4 regions of the Streptomyces yerevanensis genome follow, and region 1 is predicted to be linked to each of the others. Evidence: riboswitches for the same ligand, from Rfam matches in the RefSeq annotation. Region 1 holds a riboswitch; each other region holds the start of a gene.
The links. A riboswitch is a leader RNA that binds a small molecule or an ion and turns the genes downstream of it on or off. The one in region 1 is predicted to bind cyclic di-AMP.

Region 1 (7,072 bases):
TCAGGCCGAACCGATCGGCCAGGCCCAGCAGTGGAACACGCAGACCTTCGACTCGGGTGCGTACGACGCGACGGCGTGGAACTCCGACGGCGGTGAGCGGCACGAGTCGTACGAGCAACACGAGCCGTACGACCAGCAGGCCACAGCGATCTTCGAGCAGGTCACGTACGAACAACAGGCCTCTATAGAGGACGAGTTCAGCCCTTCCGACGACCTGGACCCCGACACCGCCACCGGCAGCCACGACGAACTCCCTCTCCTCGACGGCGCCGAAGAGACCTCCCCGGACGCCCCTGCCACCCCCGTCGCCACCCTCCCGGCTCCCCGCTCGGGGTCACGCACCGCATCCCGCTCCCGTCGCCGTACCCCGCCCAAGCGTTCCGCTCTGCTGACGGTCGCCGTGCCGTCCGCGTGTGTGATGGGTGTGGCCGGGATCGCGGCGGCATCCGTGGGCAGCGGGAACGGGAACGAGAGCAACGAGACGACGGCCGCGGCCAGCACGACCGCCGTGCAGCCGGCGACCGCCAACAACAAGCTGGACACCCAGCTCGAGAGCCTGACCGCGGACGCGGACGACTTCGCCGACCGGGCGAGCCGTACACAGGAGCGGATCGACCTCAAGGCCCAGCAGGAGGCCGAGAAGAAACGGGCGGCGGCGGAGGCGGCGCGCAAGGAGCGGCTGCGTCCGAAGTTCGCGCTGCCGGTCGAGCAGCGCGGGCTCAGCGCCTACTACGGCCAGGCCGGCATCAACTGGATGTCCGTGCACTCGGGCATCGACTTCCCCGTCTCGTACGGCACGACGGTGATGGCCGCGACCGACGGCGTCGTCCGTACGGAGTGGAACAGCGCGTACGGGAACATGGCGATCGTGACCGCGAAGGACGGTACGGAGACGTGGTACTGCCACCTCTCCACCTACAAGGTCGCTTCCGGGACCGAGGTGAAGGCCGGCGACCCGATCGCGTTCTCCGGCAACTCCGGCAACTCGACGGGCCCGCACCTCCACTTCGAGGTACGCCCGGGCGGCGGCAGCGCGATCGACCCTCTGCCGTGGCTCCGCAGCCACGGCCTCAACCCGACGTAACCGACCCGCCCCGCCGCGGGCCGCCAAGCCCCGCAGGGCTACAGCTTCTGCACCGGCGCGTATCGCAGCAGCAGCCGCTTCGGCTTGGTGTCCCCGAAGTCGATCGTCGCCTCCGCGTTCGACCCCGTGCCCTTCACGCCGACCACCGTGCCGAGCCCGAACTGGTCGTGGGTGACCCGGTCCCCCACCGCCAGCGACACCACCGGCTTCTCCGTGGCCCCGCCCCGCCGCGTCGCGAAGCCGGAGGCGCCCGAGGCCGCCGACCGCGAGCGGGAGGACGACAGAGAGGCCGCCACGCCCGCCGCAGGGCCGGAGGCCACCGCTCCCATGGAACCCGTCCGCTTCCACTCCAGATGTGTGTCCGGGATCTCCTCCAGGAATCGGGACGGCGGGTTGTACGAGGGCTGCCCCCAGGCGCTGCGCATCGAGGACCGCGTCAGATACAGCCGCTCCCGCGCGCGCGTGATACCGACGTACGCGAGTCGCCGCTCCTCTTCCAGCTCCTTGGTCTGGCCGAGGGCGCGCATGTGTGGGAAGACGCCGTCCTCCATGCCGGTCAGGAACACCACGGGGAATTCGAGGCCCTTGGCGGTGTGGAGGGTCATCAGCGTTATGACGCCGGAGCCGTCCTCTTCCTCGTCCGGGATCTGGTCGGAGTCGGCGACGAGCGCGACCCGCTCCAGGAAGTCGGAGAGCCCGCCCGACGCCTCGCCCTCACCGGCCTCCTGCTCGAACTCCAGGGCCACGGCGGCGAGTTCCTGGAGGTTCTCGATGCGGGTCTCGTCCTGTGGGTCGGTGGAGGCCTGCAACTCGGCCAGGTAGCCGGTGCGTTCGAAGATCGCTTCCAGGACGGTCGCTGGGCCCGCGCCCGACTCGACGACGGTCCGCAGGTCCTCCATCAGCGTGTTGAACCGCTTGACGGCGTTCGTCGAGCGGGCCGCCATGCCATACGCCTCGTCGACGCGGCGCAGCGCCTGCGAGAAGCTGATCTTCTCCCGCGAGGCGAGTGCGTCGATCATCGCCTCGGCCCGGTCGCCGATGCCTCGCTTGGGGACATTGAGAATCCGCCTCAGCGGTACGGAGTCCTCCGGGTTGGCGAGAACTCTCAAGTACGCGAGGACGTCCCGGACTTCCTTGCGCTCGTAGAAGCGGACGCCGCCGACGACCTTGTAGGGCAGGCCGACGCGGATGAAGACTTCCTCGAAGACACGGGACTGGGCGTTCGTACGGTAGAAGACGGCGACGTCGCCCGCCTTCGCCTCACCGGCGTCCGTCAACCGGTCGATCTCGTCGGCGATGAACTGCGCCTCGTCGTGCTCCGTGTCGGCGACGTAGCCCGTGATGCGCGCGCCCGTGCCCGCGTTGGTCCACAGGTTCTTGGGGCGGCGGCTTTCGTTGCGCTCGATGACCGCGTTGGCTGCGGTGAGGATCGTCTGGGTGGAGCGGTAGTTCTGCTCCAGGAGGATCGTCTTCGCGTCCGGGTAATCCTCCTCGAACTGGAGGATGTTGCGGATGGTAGCGCCGCGGAAGGCGTAGATGGACTGGTCGGCGTCGCCCACGACGCACAGCTCGCCCGGGTCGTCCTCGGGGCCGGAGGGCCCGACCAGCTCACGCACCAGCGCGTACTGCGCGTGGTTCGTGTCCTGGTACTCGTCCACGAGCACGTGGCGGAAGCGGCGGCGGTAGTGCTCGGCGACGTCAGGGAAGGCCCGGAAGAGATTGACCGTGGTCATGATCAGGTCGTCGAAGTCGAGGGCGTTGGCCTCGCGCAGCCGCGACTGGTACATCGCGTAGGCCTGGGCGAGGGTCTTCTCGAAGCCGTCGGAGGCCTGGGCGGCGAAGTCCTCCTCGTCGATCAGCTCGTTCTTCAGGTTCGAGATCTTGGCGCTGAACGACTTGGGCGGGAAGCGCTTCGGGTCGAGATCCAGGTCGCGGCAGACCAGGGCCATGAGGCGCTTGCTGTCGGCGGCGTCGTAGATCGAGAACGAGGACGTGAAGCCGAGCTTCTTCGACTCCCGGCGCAGGATGCGGACGCACGCGCTGTGGAAGGTCATCACCCACATCGCGTTCGCGCGCGGGCCGACGAGGTGCTCGACGCGTTCCTTCATCTCGCCCGCGGCCTTGTTGGTGAAGGTGATCGCGAGGATCTGGCCCGGATGCACATTCCGCTCGCCGAGCAGGTACGCGATCCGGTGTGTGAGCACACGGGTCTTGCCGGAGCCGGCGCCGGCCACGATGAGCAGGGGGGAGCCGGAGTGCACGACCGCCGCGCGCTGGTTGTCGTTCAGCCCCTCCAGGAGCGTGGCCGCGTCCACGTGGGGGCGCGGGGCGCCATCGCGGTAGTAGGCCTCCCGGTCCGGCGGCACGTCGAACTTCCCGCCGAACAGATCGTCCGGAACCTGTTCCGGCACGTGCTCGTCCTCGGGCGGCGGCGGGGGTTCTTCCTCGTGGTCCCGCGAGGGCTTGAGGTCCGCCAGGAAGCTGTCATCAAAGAGGCTGCTCATCGCTCTCCGAGTCTAGGCTCCCCCACCGACACCTCGCCGCCGCCCTGAGAACTCGGCCGGTACGACCCTGCCGGGAGCCTGCCGGGATTTCTCTCACCCTCCAGGACCGTCCCGTCACGGTCGGCGACGGATCATGGCACCTGAGGCTAAGGTCACGAAAACGTATCGGACAATTCGCTCATCAACCTTCACAAGAGCCACACGAGTTGGTTAGCTTTCGCAGTGGGCCGCTCGACCCCCACCGGCGAACGTCGCCGGGCCGTGCGGCTCCCGCCGAGTCCGGAACGCCCTCGTGGCCGCCCGGAGCCGGGGACCCACCGACCTTTGGGGTGAATCGGTCCAACTCCCTCAGGGGACAAGGACCGTAGGGCAAACCTTCCGAAGCACACGCCCGAACCCGACAGCTAACTCGGTAGGCGGAGCACGGAAGGAGTCGCCTTCGTGGCGCCACACCGCAAAGCGCGGTCGTCCAGTCCCAAGGGCATACGTACCCCTGCCCTCGCCACCGCCGCTCTCACCTCGGTGGCTCTCCTGTCGCAGACCGCGAACGCTTCGCCCTCCGCGGAGCCGCAGCCCAGCCTCGACGAAGTCCAGAAGAAGGTCGACGACCTCTACCAGCAGGCGGAGACGGCGACCGAGAAGTACAACGGCGCCAAGGAGAAGAGCAGCAAGCAGCGCAAGAAGGCCGACAACCTCCTTGACGAGGTGGCCTCGCGCACGCAGAAGCTCAACGAGGCGCGCGAGGAGCTCGGTACGTTCGCCGCCGCGCAGTACCGCACGGGCGCCGCCGCCCCTGACACCGCGTCTCTGCTGCTCGCGGACAACCCGCAGGACTACTTCGACCAGAACCAGCTGATGGACCGGCTGACCAGCCGTCAGCAGCAGGCCGTCGAGGACTACGCGACGCAGCAGTCCGAGATGACGCAGCGGCGTCAGGAGGCCTCCGAGAGCCTTCAGTCGCTCACCAAGACCGAGAACACCCTGAAGTCGTCCAAGGCGGATGTTCAGCGCAAGCTCGCCGAGGCGCGTCAGTTGCTCTCGCGGCTGACCACCGAGGAGAAGGCGCGGCTCGCGGCGATCGAGCGGGAGAAGCGGGAGGAGGCCCAGCGCAAGGCGGAGGAGCTGGCGCGGCAGCAGCAGGCCGCGGAGGAACAGCGCCGCCAACAGCAGCAGGCCCAGCAGACTCCCGCGCCCTCCACCGGCGCGGGGACCTCGACCGGCACGGGCAGCTCCGCGGGCACCTCGACCGCCAAGGGCGAGAAGGCGCTCGCCTTCGCCCGTTCCCAGACCGGCAAGCCGTACGTCTGGGGCGCGTCAGGACCCGACTCCTACGACTGCTCCGGCCTCACCCAGGCCGCCTGGAAGGCCGCCGGCGTCACCCTCCCGCGCACCACCTGGGACCAGGTCAAGATCGGCACCCAGGTCTCGGTCGCCAGCGCCCAGCCCGGCGACCTCGTCTTCTTCTACGACGACATCAGCCACGTCGGCCTCTACCTCGGCGACGGCATGATGATCCACGCCCCGAAGCCGGGTGCGTACGTCCGCGAGGAGTCGATCTACTACATGCCGATCCACAGCGTGGTCCGCCCGGCATGAGGCACGCGCGCGTGGACCCCTTTTTGGGATGCACGCGCGCGTGAGCCCTTTTTGGGGCTCTTCAAGGGGCGGTTCTTACGGCTCTCCAAGGCCCGTCAGGTCCAGAGCACCGCGATGAAGACGTTCGCGATGGTCAGCCCGCCCACCAGCCCGAACAGGCCCTTCTCCACCTTCTCCTCGTCCCGCTTCACATACACGAGGCCCAGGATCACGATCAGCAACGCCAGCTTGACGCCGATCTTGATGTTGTTGACCGTCTGGTCGTCGGCCTGGTTGAGGCCGACCAGGATCACGCCCGTGACGAGCATCGTGAACGCGCCGTGGAGCATCGCGGGCCCGAAGCGGGCCGTGCCCTCGCCCATCGCCTTCATCTGGGTGAGGAAGCCGCCGAGGAGTGCGGCGATACCGATGATGTGCAGGCCGACGAAGAGATGGATGAGTACGTCCATGAAGCCGGAGCTTAATCGGGGGCTCGTGTACGGCCTCACACCGCCCCGCGCCCCTGGGCGGAGCCCGTACTGCGGAGACTGACGGACCCCGACAGACGCTGACGGACCCATAGCACCGCCGCGCCGCCCGGTCCTCCACAACCCCCGCATCGATCAACGCCCCGCGCCAACTCGACGGCACCAGGCCGGGATCACGGTCACATACGGTCACCGCACGGCTCAGTCCCGACAGTTCCGTACATGGCGTCACCAAGCCCGCCCTCTCAGGTTTAGCGTCCCTCCCCAGGTGACCGGCTCCCCACCGCCGCCCGGGCCAGGGGCGGCAGCCGGGCATCACCGCCGAGAAGATCCGGCGGCGGCCCGCTCCCCCTGTGCGGGCCGCCGCCGGACGCCAGGGGCGTCATCGCTCCGCGGTCGTACGGAAGTTCCCCTTCGGGAAGGAAGTGTGTCCAGGTGGCAGCGCACCGCAAGCCAAGACAGCGCTCGCTCGGCGGCAATACGGCCCGCACAGCCTTCACGATCGCGCTCGCGGGCGCGGCGAGTGCTACCTCCTTCGACGGGGCGGGGCACGCCGAGCCGCGGCTGACACCGGATCAGGTGAGAGCGAAGGTCGACAAGCTGTACCAGGAGGCGGAGGTCGCCACCGAGAAGTACAACGGGGCGAAGGAGAAGGCCGACAAGGCGGAGGACCGGGTGGACTCCCTCCAGGACGAGGCCGCCCGCCGGACGGAGCGGCTCAACTCCGAGCGGGACGCGCTGGGTTCGGTGGCCGCCGCGCAGTACCGGGACGGTGGCCTCGACCCCGCGCTGCGGCTCATCCTCTCCTCGGACCCCGATCAGTACCTGGACGAGGCCGCGTTCGCCGAACGCGCCGGCAGCCGACAGGCCTCGGCAGTTTCGCGCGTACGCGGCCAACTGCGCGAGATCGAGCAGCTGCGCGGGGCCGCCCATGTCGAGCTGGCCTCGCTCAAGTCCCAGCAGGCGGCGCTGAACCGGCACAAGAAGACGGTCACCGGAAAGCTGGGCGAAGCCCGGCGGCTCCTGTCCCGCCTGACGGACGAACAGCGCGCCCGGATCGGCGCGGACGACGCCGCCACGGCCCGCGCCTCACGCTCCGCCCCGCGGGATGCGGGCTCGACCGCCGCGGCTCCCAACTCCCGGGCTGCGGCTGCGATTTCGTACGCGTACGACAAGCTCGGCAGCCCGTACGTATGGGGCGCCACCGGCCCCGACGCCTTCGACTGCTCGGGCCTCATGCAGGCCGCGTACCGCTCCGCGGGGATCTCGCTGCCTCGCACGACGTATGCCCAGATCGACGCCGGCCAGCGCATCCCCCGCTCCGAACTCCGCCCCGGTGACCTGGTGTTCTTCTACTCCAGCATCAGCCATGTGGGCCTCTACGTGGGCAACGGCCAGATGATCCACGCCCCCAACCCTTC
Region 2 (7,072 bases), on a different contig from region 1:
CCGGGGGTGTCCGGAAGTGCCTCCCGTTTGCGGTGGATCAGTTCGGCGAGATAGCCGCGCATCTTCTTCACGGACCGTGCGACGCCGCCGCGCGGCCCACCCCCGTGCCGGATCATCATCCCCGCCCAGTCCCGGAAGTCGTCCTGGTCCTCGCGGGGGACGCCGAGCAGGTCACAGATGGCGTAGATGGGGAGGGGGAACGCGAACTCGTGGATGAGGTCGGCGGAGCCCTTGTGCGCGAACTGGTCGATGAGCTGGTCGGTCAACTCCTGGACGCGAGGCGTGAATTCGGCCACGCGACGGGGTGTGAACGCCTTGGAGACGAGCCGGCGGAGCCGCGTGTGGTCCGGCGGGTCGATGTTGAGCAGATGGGTCATCAGGTTGGCGCTGCGCTCGCCGGGGATGCCCGTCTTGCTCTTGCCGTGGGCGTCCTCGGAATGGTGCACGGGATTCTTGGAGAGTCGCTGGTCGGCCAGGGCCTGCTTGGCGTCCGCGTACCGAGTCACGAGCCATGCCTCGACGCCGCTGGGGAGCGTGGTGCGGTGTACGGGTGCGTGCTCGCGGAGCCATGCGTAGGCGGGATAGGGGTCGCTGGCGAACTCCCAGGTGAAGAGTTCGGGTCCGAGGTATGGGGCGTTCACGAGGTGACGGTACCGGCCGCGGCGTGGACGAACCCCGGGCTCAAACTGACGAACCCCCAGCTCAAAGCTGACATACCCTCAAGTTCGTGATCTTTACGTGATCTACGCTACATCTACTGGTGACAAGTGATCGGGTCCCACTAGGTTCACGCGAAAGCGGATCTCAGCAGCCCCACTGGTCACACCCATGTCACACACTGTCGCGTGAAAGGCAATCACATGCTCTCCGGGAACGGTCGACACCGTCGCCCCCGTCAGGCGCCCGCTCTCTTCGTCGCGGCAGGGGTGACCGGATCGGCCATCGCGATCCCCCTGCTCGGAGCGAGTGGTGCGAGTGCCGCCAGCGGTACGACCTGGGACGCGGTCGCGGAGTGCGAGAGTGGCGGCTCGTGGAGCGCCAACCCCGGCAACGGGGAGTACGGCGGACTCTCGATGACCCAGGAGGAGTGGGAGCGGTACGGCGGTCTCGACTACGCGATGAGCGCCGACCTGGCCAGCCGCTCGCAGCAGATAGCCGTCGCCGAGAAGATCCTCGCGGACCGGGGTACGGGCCCCTGGGCGACCTGCGGACTCATCGCGGGCCTGACGCAGAACTCCGACTCGGCCGACGTCGACACCGGCCTGGCGCAGGACTCGCCCACGCCCACTCCCACCCCGTCCACCGAAGCGGACCCGGGCGTGGACCCGGGCGTGGACTCGGGCTCGGGCACTGACTCGGGTTCAGATTCCGGGCAGACGTCAAGTGACGGCTCCGTAAAGGATGATTCATCCGACACTTCCGGCTCATCCGGTACATCCTCTGAATCGGACTCGTCTGATAAATCCGAGTCGTCCACTGATGCGTCACAGGATTCCGACAGTGGCCCCATCGCCGAATCGCCGAGCCCCGACAGCTCGCCCACAGATGCGACAAAAAAGGGCGACTCGGGCAACTCCGATCAGAACGCAGACGATTCAGGCAGTGAGAGTACAAACACAGGCGACGCGGACGCAGCCACCGGCCGCCATCGCGGCGGCAGCGCCGAAGAGGATGCCGCACCCTCCCGTACGGACGACTCCGCCGGCCGGCATGCCTCGCGCGCGGGCAGTGCCTCACGCGACGAAGCGGACGCGGCGGACGGCTCGTACACCGTCCGTTCCGGAGACAGTCTCTGGTCGATCGCCGACTCCCTTGACCTCCAAGGTGGATGGTCCGATTTGTACGCTGCGAACAGGCAGACCGTCGGCGCCGACTCGAACCTCATCCTTCCCGGTCAGCGCCTTGAACTCGGCACAGACTGAGCGGTCGACAAGGTGCCGAACCGGCCCAAAAGTGGCGGCAGTTCGGGCCGAATGTCCGGTTTGATGAAAGTGAGACATGGATCTCAAAGGCCCTGATCGTCTTTGAAATTCGGCGGATCGCATGTTTACGGTCGTGACCGCTCGCCACAGCGGGCCCCGACGGACGTCACGCCGAATCCTGCCAACGTCCGTACGGGAACAGTCGTCGCGTAAAGCGCCGTAGGCAGGAGCGGGGGACCCAAGGTAAGTGCCGGGCCCGGTCGTTGAGACCAGGTGCGGCTTGGGGTGAAGTCGTGCGGAGCGATCCGTACGGCCGGGCAACTCACCAGGCCCGAACCCGACAGCTCACCTCGTAGGCGTCGGTGAGGGGATCTCTTCATGCTGCTTTCCGGCAAGGGCAAGCACCGTCGCCCGTCCAAGGCCACCCGCATGGCCACGCTCGCCGGTGTCACCGGTGCCGCCATCGCCGCCCCGCTGATGGTGTCGGGTACGGCCTCCGCCGCCACCGCCTCCGAGTGGGACACCGTCGCCCAGTGCGAGTCGGGCGGCAACTGGTCCATCAACACCGGCAACGGCTACTACGGCGGCCTGCAGTTCTCCGCCTCCACCTGGGCCGGCTACGGCGGCACGAAGTACGCCGCCACCGCCGACCAGGCCTCCAAGGCCCAGCAGATCGAGATCGCCGAGAAGGTTCTCGCGGGCCAGGGCAAGGGCGCCTGGCCGGTCTGCGGCAAGGGCCTGTCGAGCGCCGGGTACACCGGCGGCGGCTCCTCCGACTCCGGTGCCGCGCAGGAGAACACCCAGCAGTCCCAGCAGCAGAGCGCCCCGGCCCAGGAGGAGCGCGCCTCCCGCTCCGCGGAGCGCCCGGCTGCCAAGAAGACCGTCACCACCCCGACCGGCAAGAAGGTCAAGAAGGGCGACGGCGAGTACAAGGTCGTCAAGGGTGACACCCTCAGCGAGATCGCCACGGAGAAGAAGGTCAAGGGCGGCTGGCAGAAGCTGTACAAGCTGAACGACGACATCGTCGACAACGCCGACGTCATCTACCCGGGCCAGCAGCTGCACCTCAGCTGAACTGAGTCCCCGGCTCAGCCGAAGCCCGGCCCCCAGAGCGGCGCCGGCTGAGCCCTCAGCTCAGCCGAAGCCGAGCCCCAACTCGGCTGAAGCTGAGCCCCCCAGACAGTCCCGCCCCGGTGCGTCTTCCCCCGTACGCACCGAGGCGGGACTTTTTTGCCCCTGCCTTGCCCCCTGCTCTGCCCTCTTCGGATTTGTTCCGTTAGGAAACAATTTACTCTCGGTTCGGTCCATGGGCGGGGCGGACGGCTGGCCGATCGCCCGGAGCCGGTTAGGCTCGTCCTCGCGGAGCCGCCGCGGCTTCGCGCTGTGCGGGCCCAGCGGCCCGCGTAACCGCGTCACATCCCAGAAGGAGATGCTCGTGCCGTCCATCGACGTCGTCGTAGCCCGGGAAATCCTGGACTCCCGAGGCAATCCCACGGTCGAGGTCGAGGTCGGCCTCGACGACGGCAGCACGGGTCGTGCCGCCGTTCCGTCCGGCGCCTCCACGGGCGCCTTCGAGGCTGTCGAACTCCGCGACGGAGACGCCAACCGCTACCTCGGCAAGGGTGTAGAGAAAGCGGTCCTCGCCGTCATCGAGCAGCTCGGCCCGGAGCTCGTCGGTTACGACGCCACCGAGCAGCGGCTGATCGACCAGGCCATGATCGACCTGGACGCCACCGACAACAAGGGCTCGCTCGGCGCCAACGCCATCCTCGGCGTCTCCCTCGCCGTCGCGCACGCGGCCTCCGAGGCCAGCGACCTCCCGCTGTTCCGTTACCTGGGCGGTCCGAACGCGCACCTGCTGCCGGTCCCGATGATGAACATCCTGAACGGCGGCTCGCACGCCGACTCGAACGTGGACATCCAGGAGTTCATGATCGCCCCCATCGGCGCGGAGTCCTTCTCCGAGGCGCTGCGCTGGGGCGCCGAGGTCTACCACACCCTCAAGAAGGTGCTGAAGACCAAGGGCCTGTCCACCGGCCTCGGCGACGAGGGCGGCTTCGCCCCGAACCTGGAGTCCAACCGCGCCGCCCTCGACCTCATCATCGAGGCCATCAAGGAGGCCGGTTACCAGCCCGGCGAGCAGGTCGCCCTCGCGCTCGACGTCGCCGCCTCCGAGTTCTACAAGGACGGCGCGTACCTCTTCGAGGGCAAGTCGCGCTCGGCCGCCGAGATGACGGAGTACTACGAGGAGCTCGTCGCCTCGTACCCGCTCGTCTCCATCGAGGACCCGCTGTTCGAGGACGACTGGGCCGGCTGGAAGGTCATCACCGACAAGATCGGCGACAAGGTCCAGATCGTCGGCGACGACCTCTTCGTCACCAACCCGGAGCGCCTCGCCCGCGGTATCGAGGAGGGCTCCGCCAACGCCCTGCTGGTCAAGGTCAACCAGATCGGCTCGCTGACCGAGACCCTGGACGCCGTCGAGATGGCCCAGCGCAACGGCTTCAAGTGCATGATGTCCCACCGCTCCGGCGAGACCGAGGACGTCACCATCGCCGACCTCGCCGTCGCGGTGAACTGCGGCCAGATCAAGACCGGCGCCCCGGCCCGCTCGGACCGCGTCGCCAAGTACAACCAACTGCTGCGCATCGAGGAGATCCTCGACGACGCGGCGGTGTACGCGGGCCGTTCGGCGTTCCCCCGCTTCAAGGGCTGACCTACACCTGTAGGCACCTCCTTGCCTACGTCCCCGTACGCGGTCCCGTACCGTGTGCGGGGACGTACGCGTGTCTGAAGGGGAGGCGTCACATGGCCGCGAAGGACCGGGACCGGTTCTCCACCGCGACCAGGCTGCGGGTGCTCGGCGAGCAGACGGCGGCGCGCGTCTACCGCTCCCAGACCAGGCGCCAGGCCCGCCGTTCCCGGCTGACCGGGCGGGCCGCGCTCCTCGCCCTCGTCCTGTGCACCCTCGTCGTCGCCCTCGCGTATCCGACCCGGCAGTACGTCTCCCAGCGTGCCGAGATCGCCGAACACGAGCGGGAGCGGGAGCAGGCCCGTGAGCGGGTCGAGCAGCTGCGCGACCTCAAGGCACGCTGGCAGGACGACGCGTACGCCGAGCAGCGGATCCGCGAGCGCCTGCACTACGTGAAGCCGGGCGAGACCGGCTACATCGTGATCGATCCGAACGCGGCGAAGAAGTCGCGTACGACGCAGGGTGCGGCCGCCCGCCCCTGGTACGCCAATGTCTGGGACGGGGTCGACAAGGCCGACCGCGCCGACCAGTGAATGCGATGAGAAAGACGACTATGAACACGCCCCCGCCTCCCACCCCGCGAACCGAGCCCACCGACGCGGACGTCGAGGCCTTCAAGCAGCAGCTCGGGCGCCCGCCGCGCGGTCTGCGCGCGATCGCGCACCGTTGCCCGTGCGGTCAGCCCGACGTGGTCGAGACGGCGCCGCGACTGCCGGACGGTACGCCGTTCCCGACGACGTACTACCTGACGTGCCCTCGGGCCGCCTCCGCGATCGGCACGCTGGAGGCGAACGGCGTGATGAAGGAGATGACAGAACGCCTGACGACGGATCCGGAGCTGGCCGCCGCGTACCGGGCCGCGCACGAGGACTACCTCGCCCGCCGCGACGCGATCGAGGTCCTGGAGGGCTTCCCGAGCGCGGGCGGCATGCCGGACCGTGTGAAGTGCCTGCACGTCCTCGTGGGCCACTCCCTGGCCGCGGGCCCCGGAGTGAACCCGCTGGGCGACGAGGCGATCGCGATGCTGCCGGAATGGTGGGCGAAGGGGCCGTGCGTGGTGCCCTCGACGCCTCCTGAGGGAGAGGGCTGGGAGGTGGACGCGAGCGGCGAGTCCGGCTACTTCGCGTTCAAGCCCGTCGACTCGGGGGAGTCCGGGAAGTCCGAGGAGGACGTCAAGTGACCCGCGTCGCCGCCATCGACTGCGGTACGAACTCCATCCGCCTCCTTGTCGCCGACGCGGACCCGTCGACCGGCGAACTCATCGACCTGGACCGGCGGATGACCATCGTCCGGCTCGGCCAGGGCGTCGACCGGACGGGGCGCCTGGCGCCCGAGGCGCTGGAGCGGACGTTCGCCGCCTGCAAGGAGTACGCGGCGATCATCAAAGAGCACGGAGCGGAGCGCGTCCGTTTCGTGGCGACCTCCGCGTCCCGGGACGCCGAGAACAGGGATGAGTTCGTACGGGGCGTCCTGGACATCCTGGGCGTCGAGCCCGAGGTCATCACCGGTGACGAGGAGGCGGAGTTCTCCTTCACGGGCGCGACCAAGGAACTGAGCGGCCGGGAGGACCTGGCCAAGCCCTACCTGGTCGTGGACATCGGCGGCGGCTCCACCGAGTTCGTCGTCGGCGACGACCACGTACGCGGCGCACGCTCGGTCGACATCGGCTGCGTACGCATGACGGAACGCCACCTTGTGCACGACGGAGTGGTCGCCGATCCGCCGACTCCCGCTCAGATCAGCGCCATTCGCGCCGATATCGAGGCGGCCCTCGACCTCGTCGAGCAGGCCGTCCCGCTGCGCGAGGCCCGCACCCTGGTCGGCCTCGCGGGTTCCGTCACCACGGTGTCGGCGATCGCGCAGGACCTCCCGGCGTACGACCCGGCCGCCATCCACCACTCCCGGGTCCCCTACGCCAGCGTCCGCGAGATCACCGAGTCCCTCCTGACCTCCACCCACGCCGAGCGCGCCGCGATCCCCTCGATGCACCCGGGCCGCGTGGACGTCATCGGTGCCGGCGCCCTCGTACTCCTGACGATCATGGAACGGATCGGAGCGGAGGAGGTCGTCGTGAGCGAGCACGACATCCTGGACGGGATCGCCTGGAAGGCGGCAGAGGACCTTCAGTAGGCCGCTGAGCTACCCGTGGGTGATCTCTCCTGAGCAGTTTCGGTAACGCATGAGCGCATCCCAGGGGCCCCGGAAACCCTCTCGGAAATACTCCGCCGAGAAAGTTCGTGAAGTTCTTCACAAGGAAATCTGCCCTGCTGGGGGAGGTTTTTGGCGTCTGGGGCGGGCCAGAGGTCGTGCGGGGTTCCGGAGCGCGTGCGCGAGGCCGTCAACGGGGTGCCGGAAGGCGGGGGAACGAGCGACTGGTTCAGCCGGGTCACAGGCCCAA
Region 3 (7,072 bases), on a different contig from region 1:
GACGTGACCGCGCCCACCTCGCCCTGGGCCGTCGCCGGGACGGCCGAGACGATCAGATCGTGCTTGGCGCGCTTGTCGTCACTCTCCCCGAAGGGGTCACCGTTCGCCGTACGCGCGAGAAGTTCCGTCGACGACAGCAGTACCCGGCACGGATCGTCGGCCACCTGCAGTGGTACGGACGCGGCGGTGGCACCGGAGGACTCGAGCAGCACCGTACGCCGCGGGGTGCCGAACTTCTTGGCCACCGCGGCCAGTTCGCCCGAGACCAGCTTGCGCAGTTCGGCGTCCGACTCCAGGATGCGGGTCAGCTCCTCGATCTCGCCGTTGAGCCGGTCGCGCTCCGACTCCAGCTCGATGCGGTCGAACCTGGTGAGCCGGCGCAGCGGGGTGTCCAGGATGTACTGCGTCTGGACCTCGCTCAGCGAGAAGTGCTCGATCAGGCGCTCCTTGGCCTGCGCGGAGTTGTCGCTGGAGCGGATGAGGCGGATGACCTCGTCGATGTCCAGGAGGGCGACCAGCAGACCCTCGACCAGATGCAGCCGGTCCCGCTTCTTGCCGCGGCGGAACTCCGACCTCCGCCGCACCACCTCGAAGCGGTGGTCGAGGTAGACCTCCAGAAGCTCCTTGAGGCCCAGCGTGAGGGGCTGGCCGTCCACCAGCGCGACGTTGTTGATGCCGAAGGACTCCTCCATGGGCGTCAGCTTGTAGAGCTGCTCCAGGACGGCCTCCGGTACGAAGCCGTTCTTGATCTCGATGACCAGGCGCAGGCCGTGCGAGCGGTCGGTGAGGTCCTTGACGTCGGCGATGCCCAGCAGCTTCTTGGCGCCGACCAGGTCCTTGATCTTGGCGATCACCTTCTCCGGGCCCACGGTGAAGGGCAGCTCCGTGACGACGATGCCCTTCCTGCGTGCCGTCACGTGCTCCACGGAGACCGTCGCGCGGATCTTGAAGCTGCCGCGGCCCGATTCGTACGCGTCCCTGATCCCGGAGAGGCCGACGATCCGCCCGCCCGTGGGCAGGTCGGGGCCCGGGACGTGCCTCATCAGCGTCTCGAGATCGGCGCCCGGGTAGCGGATCAGATGCCGGGCGGCGGCGATCACCTCGCCGAGGTTGTGCGGCGCCATGTTCGTGGCCATACCGACCGCGATGCCCGACGCGCCGTTCACCAGCAGGTTCGGATACGCGGCCGGGAGGACGCCCGGCTCCTGCTCCTGGCCGTCGTAGTTCGGCGCGAAGTCGACGGTGTTCTCGTCGATCGACTCCGTCATCAGGGAGGTCGCGTCGGCCATCCGGCACTCGGTGTACCGCATGGCGGCCGGTGGGTCGTCGTTGCCCAGCGAGCCGAAGTTGCCGTGGCCGTCGACCAGGGGCAGGCGCATCGAGAAGGGCTGGGCCAGGCGCACCAGGGCGTCGTAGATCGACGCGTCGCCGTGGGGGTGCAACTTACCCATGACCTCGCCGACGACGCGGGCGCACTTCACATAGCCGCGGTCGGGGCGCAGCCCCATCTCGTTCATCTGGTAGACGATGCGGCGGTGCACGGGCTTGAGGCCGTCACGGGCGTCCGGCAGAGCCCTGGAATAGATCACCGAGTACGCGTACTCGAGGAAGGAGCCCTGCATCTCGTCGACGACGTCGATGTCGAGGATGCGCTCCTCGAAGTCGTCGGGCGGCGGGGTCTTCGTGCTGCGGCGGGCCATCGCTGCTGCGACTCCTTCACAGTGTCTGCCGGGGCATGAACGGGTTCTGACGAGCTCCATTGTGGACCGCCGCACTGACAACCCGGACCACACCCCATGCACAGGGGTCCTGGCGGCCACCGGCCCGCTCGCTCTCGGCGTAGCCGTTCCGGGAACTTCGCCAGCTGTCGGCGCGCTTGCATACAGTGGCATGACTAGCAGGAATTCAGCAGTTTTCCGCGATCGAAGGGACGTACATGCCCATGGGTCACACGGCCACCGTCGAGGCCGGCTCCGGCGGGCTGACAGCGACCGAGCACCGCCTGGCCAACGGCCTGCGCGTGGTGCTCTCCGAAGATCATCTGACCCCGGTCGCGGCGGTGTGCCTCTGGTACGACGTCGGCTCGCGCCACGAGGTCAAGGGCCGTACCGGCCTTGCCCACCTCTTCGAGCACCTGATGTTCCAGGGCTCGGCCCAGGTGAAGGGCAACGGTCACTTCGAGCTGGTGCAGGGTGCGGGAGGTTCGCTCAACGGCACGACCAGTTTCGAGCGCACCAACTACTTCGAGACCATGCCCACGCACCAGCTGGAGCTCGCCCTCTGGCTGGAGGCCGACCGCATGGGCTCGCTGCTCACGGCGCTCGACGACGAGTCGATGGAGAACCAGCGCGACGTCGTCAAGAACGAGCGCCGCCAGCGCTACGACAACGTCCCCTACGGCACCGCCTTCGAGAAGCTGACCGCTCTCGCGTACCCGGAGGGCCACCCCTACCACCACACCCCGATCGGGTCGATGGCCGACCTGGACGCGGCCACCCTGGAGGACGCACGCGCGTTCTTCCGCACCTACTACGCGCCCAACAACGCCGTCCTGTCGATCGTCGGCGACATCGACCCGGAGGCCACGCTGGCTTGGGTCGAAAAGTATTTCGGCTCCATCCCGGGGCACGACGGCAAGCCCGCCCCGCGCGACGGCGCACTGCCTGACACCATCGGTGAGCAACTGCGCGAGGTCGTCGAGGAGGAGGTCCCGGCGCGCGCGCTGATGGCCGCCTACCGGCTCCCGGAGGACGGCACGCGCGCGTGCGACGCGGCCGACCTCGCCCTGACCGTCCTCGGCGGCGGCGAGTCCTCCCGTCTCTACAACCGGCTCGTACGCCGGGACCGTACGGCTGTGGCGGCCGGTTTCGGTCTGCTGCGCCTGGCCGGAGCACCCTCCCTGGGCTGGCTCGATGTGAAGACCTCCGGCGATGTCGAGGTCCCCGTCATCGAGGCGGCCGTCGACGAGGAGCTCGCCCGGTTCGCCGAGGAGGGTCCCACGGCCGAGGAAATGGAGCGCGCACAGGCCCAGTTGGAGCGCGAGTGGCTGGACCGGCTCGGTACGGTCGCGGGCCGCGCCGACGAACTGTGCCGGTACGCCGTGCTGTTCGGCGACCCGCAGCTCGCCCTGACCGCCGTACAGCGCGTGCTCGACGTCACGGCGGAGGAGGTCCAGGAGGCCGCCAAGTCCCGACTGCGCCCCGACAACCGCGCGGTGCTCGTGTACGAGCCGATCACCACCGACGAGGAGACCGCCACCGACGAGGAGAGCGCCCAGTGACCGAGGCCACCGTGACCATGGACTTCCACCCCCAGCCCCAGGCCGGCGAGGCCAGGCCCTGGGCCTTCCCGGCGCCCGAGCGCGGTGCGCTCGGCAACGGCCTGACGGTGCTGCGCTGCCACCGCCCCGGCCAGCAGGTCGTCGCCGTCGAAGTCCTCCTGAACGCACCGCTGGAGGCCGAGCCGCAGGGCCTGGACGGTGTCGCCACGATCATGGCGCGCGCGTTCTCCGAAGGCACCGACAAGCACTCCGCCGAGGAGTTCGCCGCCGAACTGGAGCGCTGCGGCGCCACGCTGGACTCGCACGCCGACCACCCGGGCGTACGACTGAGCCTCGAGGTCCCGGTGTCGCGGCTCCCGAAGGCGCTCGGTCTCCTCGCCGACGCCCTCAGGGCGCCCGCCTTCGAGGACAGCGAGGTCGAACGGCTCGTCCGCAACCGGCTCGACGAGATTCCGCACGAGACCGCCAACCCGGCCCGCCGCGCCGCCAAGGAGCTCTCCAAGGAGCTCTTCCCGGCGACCTCGCGCATGTCGCGCCCGCGCCAGGGCACCGAGGAGACGGTCGCGACCATCGACTCGGCGGCGGTACGCGCCTTCTACGAGAAGCACGTACGCCCCGCGACGGCCACCGCGGTCGTCGTCGGCGACCTCACCGGTGTCGACCTCGACGCGCTGCTCGGCGACACGCTCGGCGCCTGGACCGGCTCGCCGGCCGAGGCTCGTCCGGTGCCTCCGGTGACCGCCGACGACACCGGCCGCGTGGTCATCGTCGACCGCCCCGGAGCCGTCCAGACACAGCTGCTCATCGGCCGCGTCGGAGCCGACCGGCACGACCGTGTGTGGCCCGCCCAGGTGCTCGGCACGTACTGCCTGGGCGGCACCCTCACCTCACGCCTTGACCGCGTCCTGCGCGAGGAAAAGGGCTACACCTACGGTGTGCGGGCGTTCGGCCAGGTACTGCGCTCCGCCCCGGACGGCACCGGCGCCGCGATGCTCGCCATCAGTGGCTCCATCGACACGCCGAACACCGGCCCGGCGCTCGACGACCTCTGGAAGGTGCTGCGCACGCTCGCGGCCGAGGGCCTGACGGACGCCGAGCGCGACATCGCCGTACAGAACCTGGTGGGCGTGGCGCCGCTCAAGTACGAGACCGCGGCCGCCGTCGCCGGCACGCTCGCCGACCAGGTCGAGCAGTACCTGCCGGACGACTTCCAGGCGACGCTGTACCGCCAACTCGCAGCGACGGGCACCGTGGAGGCCACCGCGGCCGCCGTGAGCGCCTTCCCGGTGGACCGTCTGGTGACCGTCCTCGTCGGGGACGCCGCCCAGATCGAGGAGCCCGTCAAAGCCCTCGGGATCGGTGAAGTGAGCGTGGTCGCGGCCGAGTAGAGCCGCTGCACATCCTGGGGACCCTGGAGGCTGATGAGCCTTCAGGGTCCCTCTTTGTCCATATTGATTGGTTTGGTTGGGAGTTGATATGGAGGTTGTGTGTCTGCGCTGTGGCGTGCGCTACAAAAACCGTCATCCGTTTGTTGTTTGAGAGACGGCACGCTTAGCGTCGGTCCGGCTGTTCGTCAGGCACTGCGCCGCACCCGCGGCACCGGACAGTCATCGCCGAGTCCCCGTACGGCGCGAGCCAGGGGAGCCGGGGACCCATCGCAGTCCCTGGGGTGAATCGGGCACCCTCCTGGAGGGAGCCCGTAGGAGACCTTCCTGCTCCGAACCCGTCAGCTAACCCGGTAGGCGAGAAGGAAGGAAAGGACCAGCCACTTCATGGCGTTCACCCGCGCCACCGGGAAGCACCGTCGCCCGAGCCGTACGAAGCGCACGTCCTCCTCAAGGGCCGTGGGCGTCGCGACGCTCGCCACCACCGGTGTCATCGGCACCCTGGCCGCCCCGGCGTTCGCCGGCCCGTCCTCGGTCAAGCAGACAGGGCTGACGCAGGCCGTCACCATGGGCGACTCGGTCGCCGACCAGATCGACGCCCAGGCCCACGCCCAGCAGCAGGCCGCCGAGGAGGCCGCCGCCCGCAAGGCTGCCGAGGAAGCCGCGCAGAAGCGCGCCGCCGAGGAGAAGGCCCGGGCCGAGGCGAAGGCCAAGGCGGAGCGCGAGGCCAAGGAGCGCGCCGCCCGCGAGGCCGAGCGCAAGCGCCTGCTCAACGCCTACGTCTCGCCGATCAGCGACTCGTACGTCTCCACCGGCTACAAGGCCGGCGGCTCCGTCTGGTCCTCCGGCAGCCACACCGGCATCGACTTCCACGCCGCCAGCGGTACCACCGTCCGCGCCGTGGGTGCCGGCACCGTCGTCGAGGCCGGCTTCGAGGGCTCGTACGGCAACCAGGTCGTCATCAAGATGAACGACGGCACGTACACGCAGTACGCACACATGTCGTCCCTCTCCGTCTCCGTCGGCCAGAGCGTCACCCCGGGCCAGCAGATAGGCCTCTCCGGGGCGACCGGCAACGTCACCGGAGCACACCTCCACTTCGAGGCGCGTACGTCCCAGGAGTACGGCTCGGACATGGACCCCCTCGCCTACCTCCGCTCGCACGGCGTGGACGTCTGACGACTCGGACTCACCACACCGCTTCCGAAGGCGCACCGCTCCCGAAGGCCCCGGCTCACCGAGCTGGGGCCTTCGCGCATGCCGACGGGACGACTGCCTGTTCTGCGTCACTATGTGTCCAAAAAATAGCTGTGGATTCCGGTCCGCCATCGGAATTTCCGGCTCTCTGCAATAGAGTCACTGAACTGGCGTCAATCAACCGCGTTTCGCGGGGATTAAGGCGGAGGTCGGGTCATGCGTATTCCCGCGCACTCGGTATGCACGGCGATCCGTGACGACATCGTCGCGGGTGTCTACGAACGCGGCAGCCGGCTCACCGAGGAACTGCTCGCGCGTCGCTACGGCGTCTCGCGGGTCCCCGTGCGGGAGGCGCTGCGCACGCTGGAGGCGGAAGGTTTCGTCGTCACCCGCCGGCACGCGGGCGCCTGCGTCGCGGAACCCACCGAACAGGAGGCCGCCGACCTGCTGGAGATGCGCATGCTCCTGGAGCCGCTGGGCGCCGCGCGCGCCGCGCAGAGGCGTACGGAGGCGCACCTCAAGGTGCTGCGAGGCCTGGTCAGGCTGGGGCAGGAGCGGTCCAGGAGGGGCCAGAGCGAGGATCTGCGCTCGCTGGGCGGCTGGTTCCACGAGACGCTCGCACAGGCCTCCGGTAGCCCCGCGCTGACCTCGATGCTCACCCAGCTGCGGCACAAGATCGCCTGGATGTACTCGGTCGAGGCGCCTGCCAACCCCGCCGAGTCCTGGTCGGAGCACGGCGGCATCGTGGACGCCGTCGCGCGCGGAGACAGCGAGCGGGCCCGGGCGATCACGGCGCTGCACACCGAGCGGGCGACGACCGCACACCGGCTGCGCTTCCCCGAACGAGGTGATCGCGTGGAGCGCGTGAGAACTTCGCAACATCCCGTAAACACGGCGAGCCTGCGGCATTAACAGTGGCGCCGTATACAAAGGGGGAGTAATTCGCGGGGGATTATTTTCGCTGCCCGCAACCTGGAATTAAAAAGGGCCCGCCCGGCATTCCGGGCGAGCCCTTTTGGTGTGCGTGTGGATGGCGTCTTTGGAACGACCACTACCGCAACCATCAATTGAGGAACCACGACGGCGATCAACCAGGTCCGCGAGAGCGGCGCCGGTTTAGGTGCATCACACAGTCTCGGGCAGCTCCTCCAGGCCCTCCGCGACCAGCTTGGCCAGGCGGTCGAGCGCGGCGTCCGCGCCCTCGGCGTCG
Region 4 (7,072 bases), on a different contig from region 1:
CCGGTACGGCCCAGGCCGCCCCGAACTGCTGGTAGAGGTCCGCGGTCACCTTGCGCGCCGAGCGGATGAGCAGCGACTTGTCGAGCCGGCCGCGCCTGCGTCCGGCCAACTGGTCGGCACCGGACGGGTCGTCGGCGAGCGTGCCCACGACGCGGGCGCCCGTCTGCGCGGCCACCAGCATGTCGTTGACCTGGTGGACGAGCTTGGCGGAGTCGCCCGGGTCGGCGATGAGGATGACGCCGATGAGCGGGGTCGCGAGGGAGGCGGCGCCGCGGGAGCCGCCGTGCAGCCTGGCGGTGAGGGCGGCGGCCCGGTCGCGTACGCGCGCGATGGCCTCCGGCTCGGTGCGGGATATGAGGAGTACAAGGGCGGCCTGCGAGAACATCTCGACGGCGGGGGTGTCCCCGGCGACCCGGCCGCAGTCGGCGATGACGTCGGCGGGCGCGTTCGGCGAGTCGGCGAGGTGGGCGAAGGCCCGGCCGAGGGTCGGCCACAGCCCGGCGAGCCCGGCGGCCTGCTCGGCGTTCCCGAGCCCGACCAGCACCTCGAGTCCGCCGCTCAACGGCTGTACGTGGTCCCAGAGTTGATCTGGTACGAGTCCTCGGCGCGCGGTGGCGGCGATGGACAGCATGCCGGTGTTGGGGTTCAGCGGACCGCCGTGCGCGGCGGCACTGCGGTACACGAGGTCACCGCCGGCCGGGTCGGTCTCCGCCAGCAGAGCCCGGCGGGGCCAGACCGCGGCGAGGGCGACGGCGGCCGTGGTGACGCCGGGGGAACCCTTGTCGGCGGCGAGAGCGATGAGCGCCATGTCTCTTGTTGTCTCTCTCGCCCTTAGTTGCCGGGCACGAGGACGACGGCGACCTTGCCCGCGGCGGCGGCCTGGGCGAGGGCGGGGACGTCGTCCTGGTCGACGAGCACCGTGACGGAGATGTTGCCGGTGCTGATGGTGGCGTCGTCGCCGCTGTTCACGGTGTCCACGCGGGCGTTGTCGACGAGGAGGGTGTCGGTGTCCGTGGACGTACCGCCGGAGGAGTTGTTGTTGGAGCCCGTGCTGGTGTCGTCCACGCGGTAGGCGGCGACGGTGTCGCCGGTCTTCAGCACGTTGGCCGGGTACTGGCCCTCCTTGAGAGCGAGGCCCACGGAGGCCTTGCCTGCGGGGAGGGAGGCTGCCTCGCCGAACATCTCACCGACGACGACGGAGCCCCCGTAGATGGTGGACTTGGCCTTGAGCTTCTGGAGGGTGGCGAAATCAGACCACTTGACGTAGTTGACGTCGGAGTCCGCATTGACCAGTACAGAGGTCACCTTGCTCTTGGCTACGGACTCACCGGCCTGAATGGTGACGCCCCTCTTCACCTGAATGACCTCGACACGATCCCCGGCCTGCAGCACGAGCATCGTCGCCCCGAGCGCGCCGAGCAGGATGAGCAGCACGGCGAGAGCGGCGAGTGCCGGTTTGCGCTCGCGAGGCGGCGCGGGAAGACGCTCACCCATCGCCGGCTGAGCCGGCGCCGCGGAACGGTTGTTACCCGCCCCCGTACGCTCTTGGATCTTCACGCAACCGCTCCCCGTACACCCAAGAAGGTTTCTGTCATTTAGGACACTCCATTCCGCATCGGACGTACCGCCCGACCTGGCCGAATACCGGCGACCGGAATGAGTGTCAAGTCATCGCACCGTATCAGCAGCACATAAGCCCCTCAAGGCGCGCCAACAATCGCGAACCTCACAGGACTCGACGTTATCCACGCGCAACGCGGGGCGGTTGGTTCCCCGTTGAGTACGGGCCTCCGCGAGCGGGTGCCGCTGTGCGAGAGCGAACGATGTGACGTGCGGCGGACATGCGATGGTCATGCGGAGTCCACGGTTCCTGCACGAATTGCTCACGGGGTTCATGGGCGACCGCGCCACGATTTTCCAGTGCACGGATGACGTCGGTCGGTTGCGGCGTCAGTACTTCTCCCGGTGAACGCGGCGTACTCGTCGACCGAGACCCGAGCGCACCATCGGCATACGCCACCCGCCTTCCCCGGGAACCCAACCCTGGCGTACGAGCCCGCTCCTGATCGTGGCAGCAGCTTGGCCGACCGACCCCAGCCCCGAAAGATCGCACCACACAAACTCATAGTCCCCGTCGGTGAACTGACGGGGACTCACGAACAATTGAGGTCAGCCGATGTAGCCGACGCTGCGGAGCCTGCTGTCCTCCGCCATGACGGCCGTTGCGCCGGACCGCAGGGTTTCCTGCGGACGGGGGCGCGGCTCGCAGTGGGGGTCGGCCCAGAATCCGATCTTGCCATCGGTGTAGTTCTGGATCTTGGACGCGGAGCTGGAGAGCCTGATGCAGTCGAGATCGGTGTAGTGCCTGCCGTCGATCACGATGGCCCCTTCTGCCGCCTGGGCGGGGAGGGATAGAGGGGATACGAGCAAGCCGACGGCTGCGGCGGCGATGGCGATGAAGCGGCGCACGTGCTGTCCTTTGAGTGATCCGAGAGAAACCCCGGGCCGGTTTGGCCGGTACATGTCATCCTGCATTGCGTAGATGACCTTCGCCACCGTCATTAAGACGGTTTCCACCTACCCCGAGCCCCGATCAAACACCGCACGGCCGAAGACCTGCCGGCCTCCGCCTCCCTGACACCCTCAACTGGGCGGTTGAACCGAGCTGTTGAGGTCCGGCCGCGGAACACGTGCGGCTATCCTCCCTAGCTCCCCCACACTCACCAGGAACTGAGGAGCCTGTCCCCCCATGAAGCGAACCGCCCTGGCCGCCTCCGTGCTCTCCGTCGCCGTACTCACCGGCCTGACCGGCTGCGGCAGCGATGACTCCGATACCGACGCTGCCGCTGCCACTGCCGCTGAAGACAAGCCCAAGGCCTCGGCCACCCAGGCGAAAGGGCCGAACCCGGCCGAGCGGCTCGCGAAGCTCATGGTCACCCAGGCGGAGATAGGCGGTGGCTACAAGGTCGAGAAGTCAAGCCTGGACGCCGAGTACGCCTTCGCCAAGTCCCAGGACGAGGTCACCCTGGACAAAGAGGTCTGCGCCCCGCTGGCGTACGTGATGAACCAGCTCCCGCTGGGCGAACCGCAGGCTTTCCTCACCCATCACGCGTCGATCAACACACTCACCAAGGGGTCCAACTACATAACGCTCAACGCCTACGAGGAGGAGAGCAAGGCGCAGTCCGCCATGGCCGGCCTCTCCAAGGCGGTGGACTCCTGCGGCGCCGGCTTCACGGCCAAGGCGAACGGCAACAGCGGCAAGCACGACACCGTCACCGCGGAGAAGACCGATGCGGCAGGTGACGAATCCCTTGCCTTCAAGAGCACGTTGACGCTCAAGGGGATCACGCACACGGTGCACGGCGCGGCCGTACGCAGCGCCGACGTCGTCACCGTCTACTACTCGGTGAACGGCGGGGCCATCTTCAAGGGCTACCCCAGCGACGCGAAGATCCCGGCAGCGATCCTGAAGGCGCAGAACGCGAAGCTCGGTTGACCGGCGATGGGCCCGAACCCCCAACGGGGTCCGGGTCCATCGCTGTTCGCGCCTCTGCTACTTCTGCCCAGGCCCGATCAGTAAGGGCCGTTGACGTTGTCGATCGAGCCGTACTTGTCGGCGGCGTAGTTGCAGGCTGCCGCGATGTTCGCGACAGGGTCGAAGGGGTCCATCGACGTACCGGGCACGTGGTAGGCCTGGAAGGTCGGATCGATGGTCTGCAGGAGGCCCTTGGACGGCGTCCCGGCCACGGCGTTGGAGTCCCAGTTGTTGGTGGCCTGCGGGTTCCCCGACGATTCGCGCATGACGTTGCGGTGGATGCCGTCGTACGAGCCCGGAATCCCGTTCTGGGCCATGATGTCCAGCGCTTCCTTGATCCAGCCGTCGAGGTCGTTCGTGTACGTCTTCTCAGCGGCGGGCTCGGCAGCGGGCGTGGCCGCGGGTGCCGCCTTCACCTCGTTTGCCGGCGTTTGGACGGTTTTGGTGCCGACCGTCAGCGTGAGGCCCGGACGAAGCCGCGCCGGGTCAGTACCGATGACGGCACTGTTGGCCTTGTACAGCTTCTTCCAACCGCCGCTCACGGAGTGCTTTTTCGCGATCTTGGACAGGGTTTCTCCCGAAGCCACCTTGTGCGTGACGAGCTGGACCTGCGGGACTGTGGCCTGCGCCTCCTGGGCGACCTGTGTGACCTGCGCCGGCTGGGCGGCGCCGGCGCCGGTCGCCCCCATGATCGGGAGAACGAGCGCGGCTCCACCCGTCCCCACGGCGACGAAACCGCGGACAAAGGGGCGGGCTTTCGAACGACGGTGCTTACCTCGTGCGGACATGGCGAATTCCTCTCCGGCGCCTGCGAGGTGAGCTGTCGGGTTCGGGCGGGAGATGCCCGGCCGCACGATGAGCGCGACTTCACCCCAAGCCGTTCCGAAATCCGGACCGGCGACTTACCTGGTTCCCCCGCTCCTGCCGAAGCGCATGGATGGATGGGTTCCGGACGGCGGCAGGATTCGGCGTTCCGCCCGGATCGCCGAGAACGTATGCGAGAGCACACACCCGAAACAAGCCCTGAAATCCCAGTGAGCCCCTTTTGAACTCGTCGAAATGAGGGGTAAATCGCCCGATTATTCCGGAACGCGATCCTCAACTTACGTTCTGCAAAGCAGAAGTTGCCGAGACGCACCCACAACACCCAATTCGCCCGAACGTGACCCAATTCACGCGATCAAGCACTATCAAGCCTGAACAAAGCGGCAATATAGGTAATTCGGGCATTCCGCTCTGTGGAGGCTGTCCGGAGCTGGGCTTGAAGAACCCCTTGCCGGTCCGCCCCTCGGCACGTTGACAGGTGACTGTCGACATGCTGCTATGAGGCGCTTCTCAGCCGGACCTGCATCACGTCGCATGCCGCTCAAGCACCGGATCGACGGCCACTTGACCGGGGGCGGCGCCCCCGAACCAGAGCGAGGACCCATGCCGCAGCGCGCCGCGACCATAGTCGGCGGCGGAATCGGCGGTCTCGCGGCGGCCATTGCCCTGCACCGCCGGGGCTGGCGCGTCGAAGTCCTGGAACGTGCCCCGGAGTTCACCGAGATCGGCGCCGGCATCTCCCTGTGGCCGAACGCGCTGCACGCGCTTGAGGCGCTCGGCCTGTCCGACGCCGTCCGGGCACTCGGCGCCGTCGAGGTCACAGGCGGCGTACGCGACCGCCGGGGCCGCTGGCTGTCCCGTACGGACAACGCGGAGCTGGCGCGCCGCTTCGGCCAACCCCTGGTGGTCCTGCACCGCGCGGACCTGCTGCGGGTGCTCACCGAGGCACTGCCCGCCGACAGGCTGCGGTCGGGCAGCGAGGTGTCCGCGGTCCGCGACGACGGCCACGGCCTGGTCGTCGATCACCGCGAGGGCGAGTCCCGGCCCGACGTCGTGGTCGGCGCCGACGGGCTGCACAGTGCGGTCCGCCGCGCCCTGTGGCCTGACGCGGCCGCCCCCCGGTACGTCGGCTACCCGGCCTGGCGCATGGTCACCGAGCCCCTCGCCGAGCCGCCCTCCGAGGGCGCGGCGACCTGGGGCCGCGGGGAGAGGTTCGGCTACACAACGCTGCCGGGTGGGCGGATGTACTGCTTCGCGACCGCGTCGCTGCCGGAGGGAGCGGCCTCCGGCACGTCCGAGTCCGAGTACGCCGAACTGCTGCGCAGGTTCGGGTCCTGGCCGGATCCCGTCCCCGCCCTGCTGGCCGCCGTCCCCGCGGACGCGGTGCTCCGACACGACCTCTACGACCTGCCGCCGCTGCCCTCCTTCGTCCACGGCCGCGTCGCGCTGCTGGGCGACGCGGCTCATGCCATGACCCCCAATCTGGGCCAGGGCGCGTGCCAGGCGCTGGAGGACGCGGTCACCCTCGCCCACTGCCTCGACGGCACCCCGGACGTGGCCGCCGCACTCCGCTCGTACGACCTGCTGCGCCGCCCGCGAACCCAGGCCATCACGCGCCGCTCCGCCCGGCTCGGCGCAATCGGCCAGTTGTCGTGGCCGCCCGCGGTGCTGCTGCGCGACACGGCCGCCCGGCTTGCGCCGACGCGGGCGACGCTGCGTTCCATGACGCCGGTGCTCGGCTGGACCGCGCCCGGCGCCCCGGTGACCGCGACGAAGAGCGAGGGCAAGAGCGACTGATGCCGGACTGGACGTATCACCCGCTGCGCGGCGCGGCCGCTGCCGTCCTCGGCCGTCGCCGTTCGCAGCGAACCGCACTGCGGCTGCTGGCCTCGATCGGCTCCCGCCCCGCCGGCGCACGGCTGATCGCCCGGGGGTTCGGCCACCGCCATCCGCCTGAGCGCCTCGCCGGTGAGATCGCCGGCGTACCCGTGACCGTCCGCCTCGGCATATCCGTCCCGCCCTCGCTCGCCCGCGAAACGGTACGGGCCATGCCCCCGCTCGGGGCCGGTGTCGTCGAGGTGGCGCCCGTCTCGGCTGCCGACGTGGAGACCGTACGCGAGGCCGCTGCCGACCGCTCGATCCCGCTGGTCGTCCGCGCCTGTGACCCGGAGGCCGAGGCCGCCCTCAAGCCGTACGTCGACGGGTTCACCAGCGGCGACGACCCGCACGTGGTCCATGTGTCCGACCCGTCGGTCACCGCCGCGGCCGCCGCACTCGAGGAGCCGGGCGCCGTCGTACTCGCCCGGCCAGGGGTGCTCATCGAGGCCGGACCCGGCTGGTTCGCACGGGTCACCGAGGCAGCCACGCCCACCGCGCCCGCGCCGCGGCTACGGGACGTCGGCCGCGATCCGCGCCGCTGGCCCGCCTGGTGGTGGGCGCTGCTCGTCGGGCTCGGTATGACGGGCGCCGGACTCGGCGCCGCGGCGATCACACTCGGGCCGGTACTGCTCTGGTACGACCGCGACTACCTCGGCATGACGGTGCATCAACTGCACGCCGCCAACCACCACCTCGTCCACTTTCTCCAGCACGACCGGATCACCATGGCCGGCACGATGGCATCGATCGGCGCCCTCTACACCGGCCTCGCCGTGGGAGGGATCAGACGCGGCTGGCCCTGGGCCCGCGAGGTGTACCTGCTCTCGGGAG

Region 2: another riboswitch for cyclic di-AMP. It lies ahead of OP79_RS25355 (LysM peptidoglycan-binding domain-containing protein); the one in region 1 lies ahead of OP79_RS46230 (C40 family peptidase).
Region 3: another riboswitch for cyclic di-AMP. It lies ahead of OP79_RS05655 (M23 family metallopeptidase); the one in region 1 lies ahead of OP79_RS46230 (C40 family peptidase).
Region 4: another riboswitch for cyclic di-AMP. It lies ahead of OP79_RS09215 (transglycosylase SLT domain-containing protein); the one in region 1 lies ahead of OP79_RS46230 (C40 family peptidase).

Annotation. Positions count from the first base shown of each region.
Region 1 covers NZ_JNWJ01000101.1:5,071-12,142, reverse strand. The annotation lists gene OP79_RS46240 (M23 family metallopeptidase) at 1-1,084, shown strand, start outside; gene pcrA (DNA helicase PcrA) at 1,123-3,588, opposite strand; cyclic di-AMP (ydaO/yuaA leader) riboswitch at 3,850-4,022, shown strand; gene OP79_RS46230 (C40 family peptidase) at 4,030-5,184, shown strand; gene OP79_RS46225 (hypothetical protein) at 5,280-5,633, opposite strand; gene OP79_RS46220 (C40 family peptidase) at 6,087-7,072, shown strand, end outside.
Region 2 covers NZ_JNWJ01000025.1:107,528-114,599, forward strand. The annotation lists gene OP79_RS25345 (cytochrome P450 family protein) at 1-641, opposite strand, end outside; gene OP79_RS25350 (LysM peptidoglycan-binding domain-containing protein) at 846-1,922, shown strand; cyclic di-AMP (ydaO/yuaA leader) riboswitch at 2,128-2,296, shown strand; gene OP79_RS25355 (LysM peptidoglycan-binding domain-containing protein) at 2,301-2,996, shown strand; gene eno (phosphopyruvate hydratase) at 3,352-4,638, shown strand; gene OP79_RS25365 (FtsB family cell division protein) at 4,731-5,207, shown strand; gene OP79_RS25370 (DUF501 domain-containing protein) at 5,228-5,854, shown strand; gene OP79_RS25375 (Ppx/GppA phosphatase family protein) at 5,851-6,804, shown strand.
Region 3 covers NZ_JNWJ01000004.1:145,345-152,416, reverse strand. The annotation lists gene OP79_RS05670 (DNA gyrase/topoisomerase IV subunit A) at 1-1,700, opposite strand, end outside; gene OP79_RS05665 (M16 family metallopeptidase) at 1,937-3,280, shown strand; gene OP79_RS05660 (M16 family metallopeptidase) at 3,277-4,668, shown strand; cyclic di-AMP (ydaO/yuaA leader) riboswitch at 4,882-5,039, shown strand; gene OP79_RS05655 (M23 family metallopeptidase) at 5,053-5,844, shown strand; gene OP79_RS05650 (GntR family transcriptional regulator) at 6,079-6,774, shown strand; gene OP79_RS05645 (HPr family phosphocarrier protein) at 6,988-7,072, opposite strand, start outside.
Region 4 covers NZ_JNWJ01000007.1:155,446-162,517, reverse strand. The annotation lists gene OP79_RS09235 (hypothetical protein) at 1-808, opposite strand, end outside; gene OP79_RS09230 (hypothetical protein) at 832-1,557, opposite strand; gene OP79_RS09225 (hypothetical protein) at 2,170-2,562, opposite strand; gene OP79_RS09220 (hypothetical protein) at 2,750-3,499, shown strand; gene OP79_RS09215 (transglycosylase SLT domain-containing protein) at 3,577-4,326, opposite strand; cyclic di-AMP (ydaO/yuaA leader) riboswitch at 4,329-4,480, opposite strand; gene OP79_RS09210 (FAD-dependent monooxygenase) at 4,898-6,160, shown strand; gene OP79_RS09205 (hypothetical protein) at 6,160-7,072, shown strand, end outside.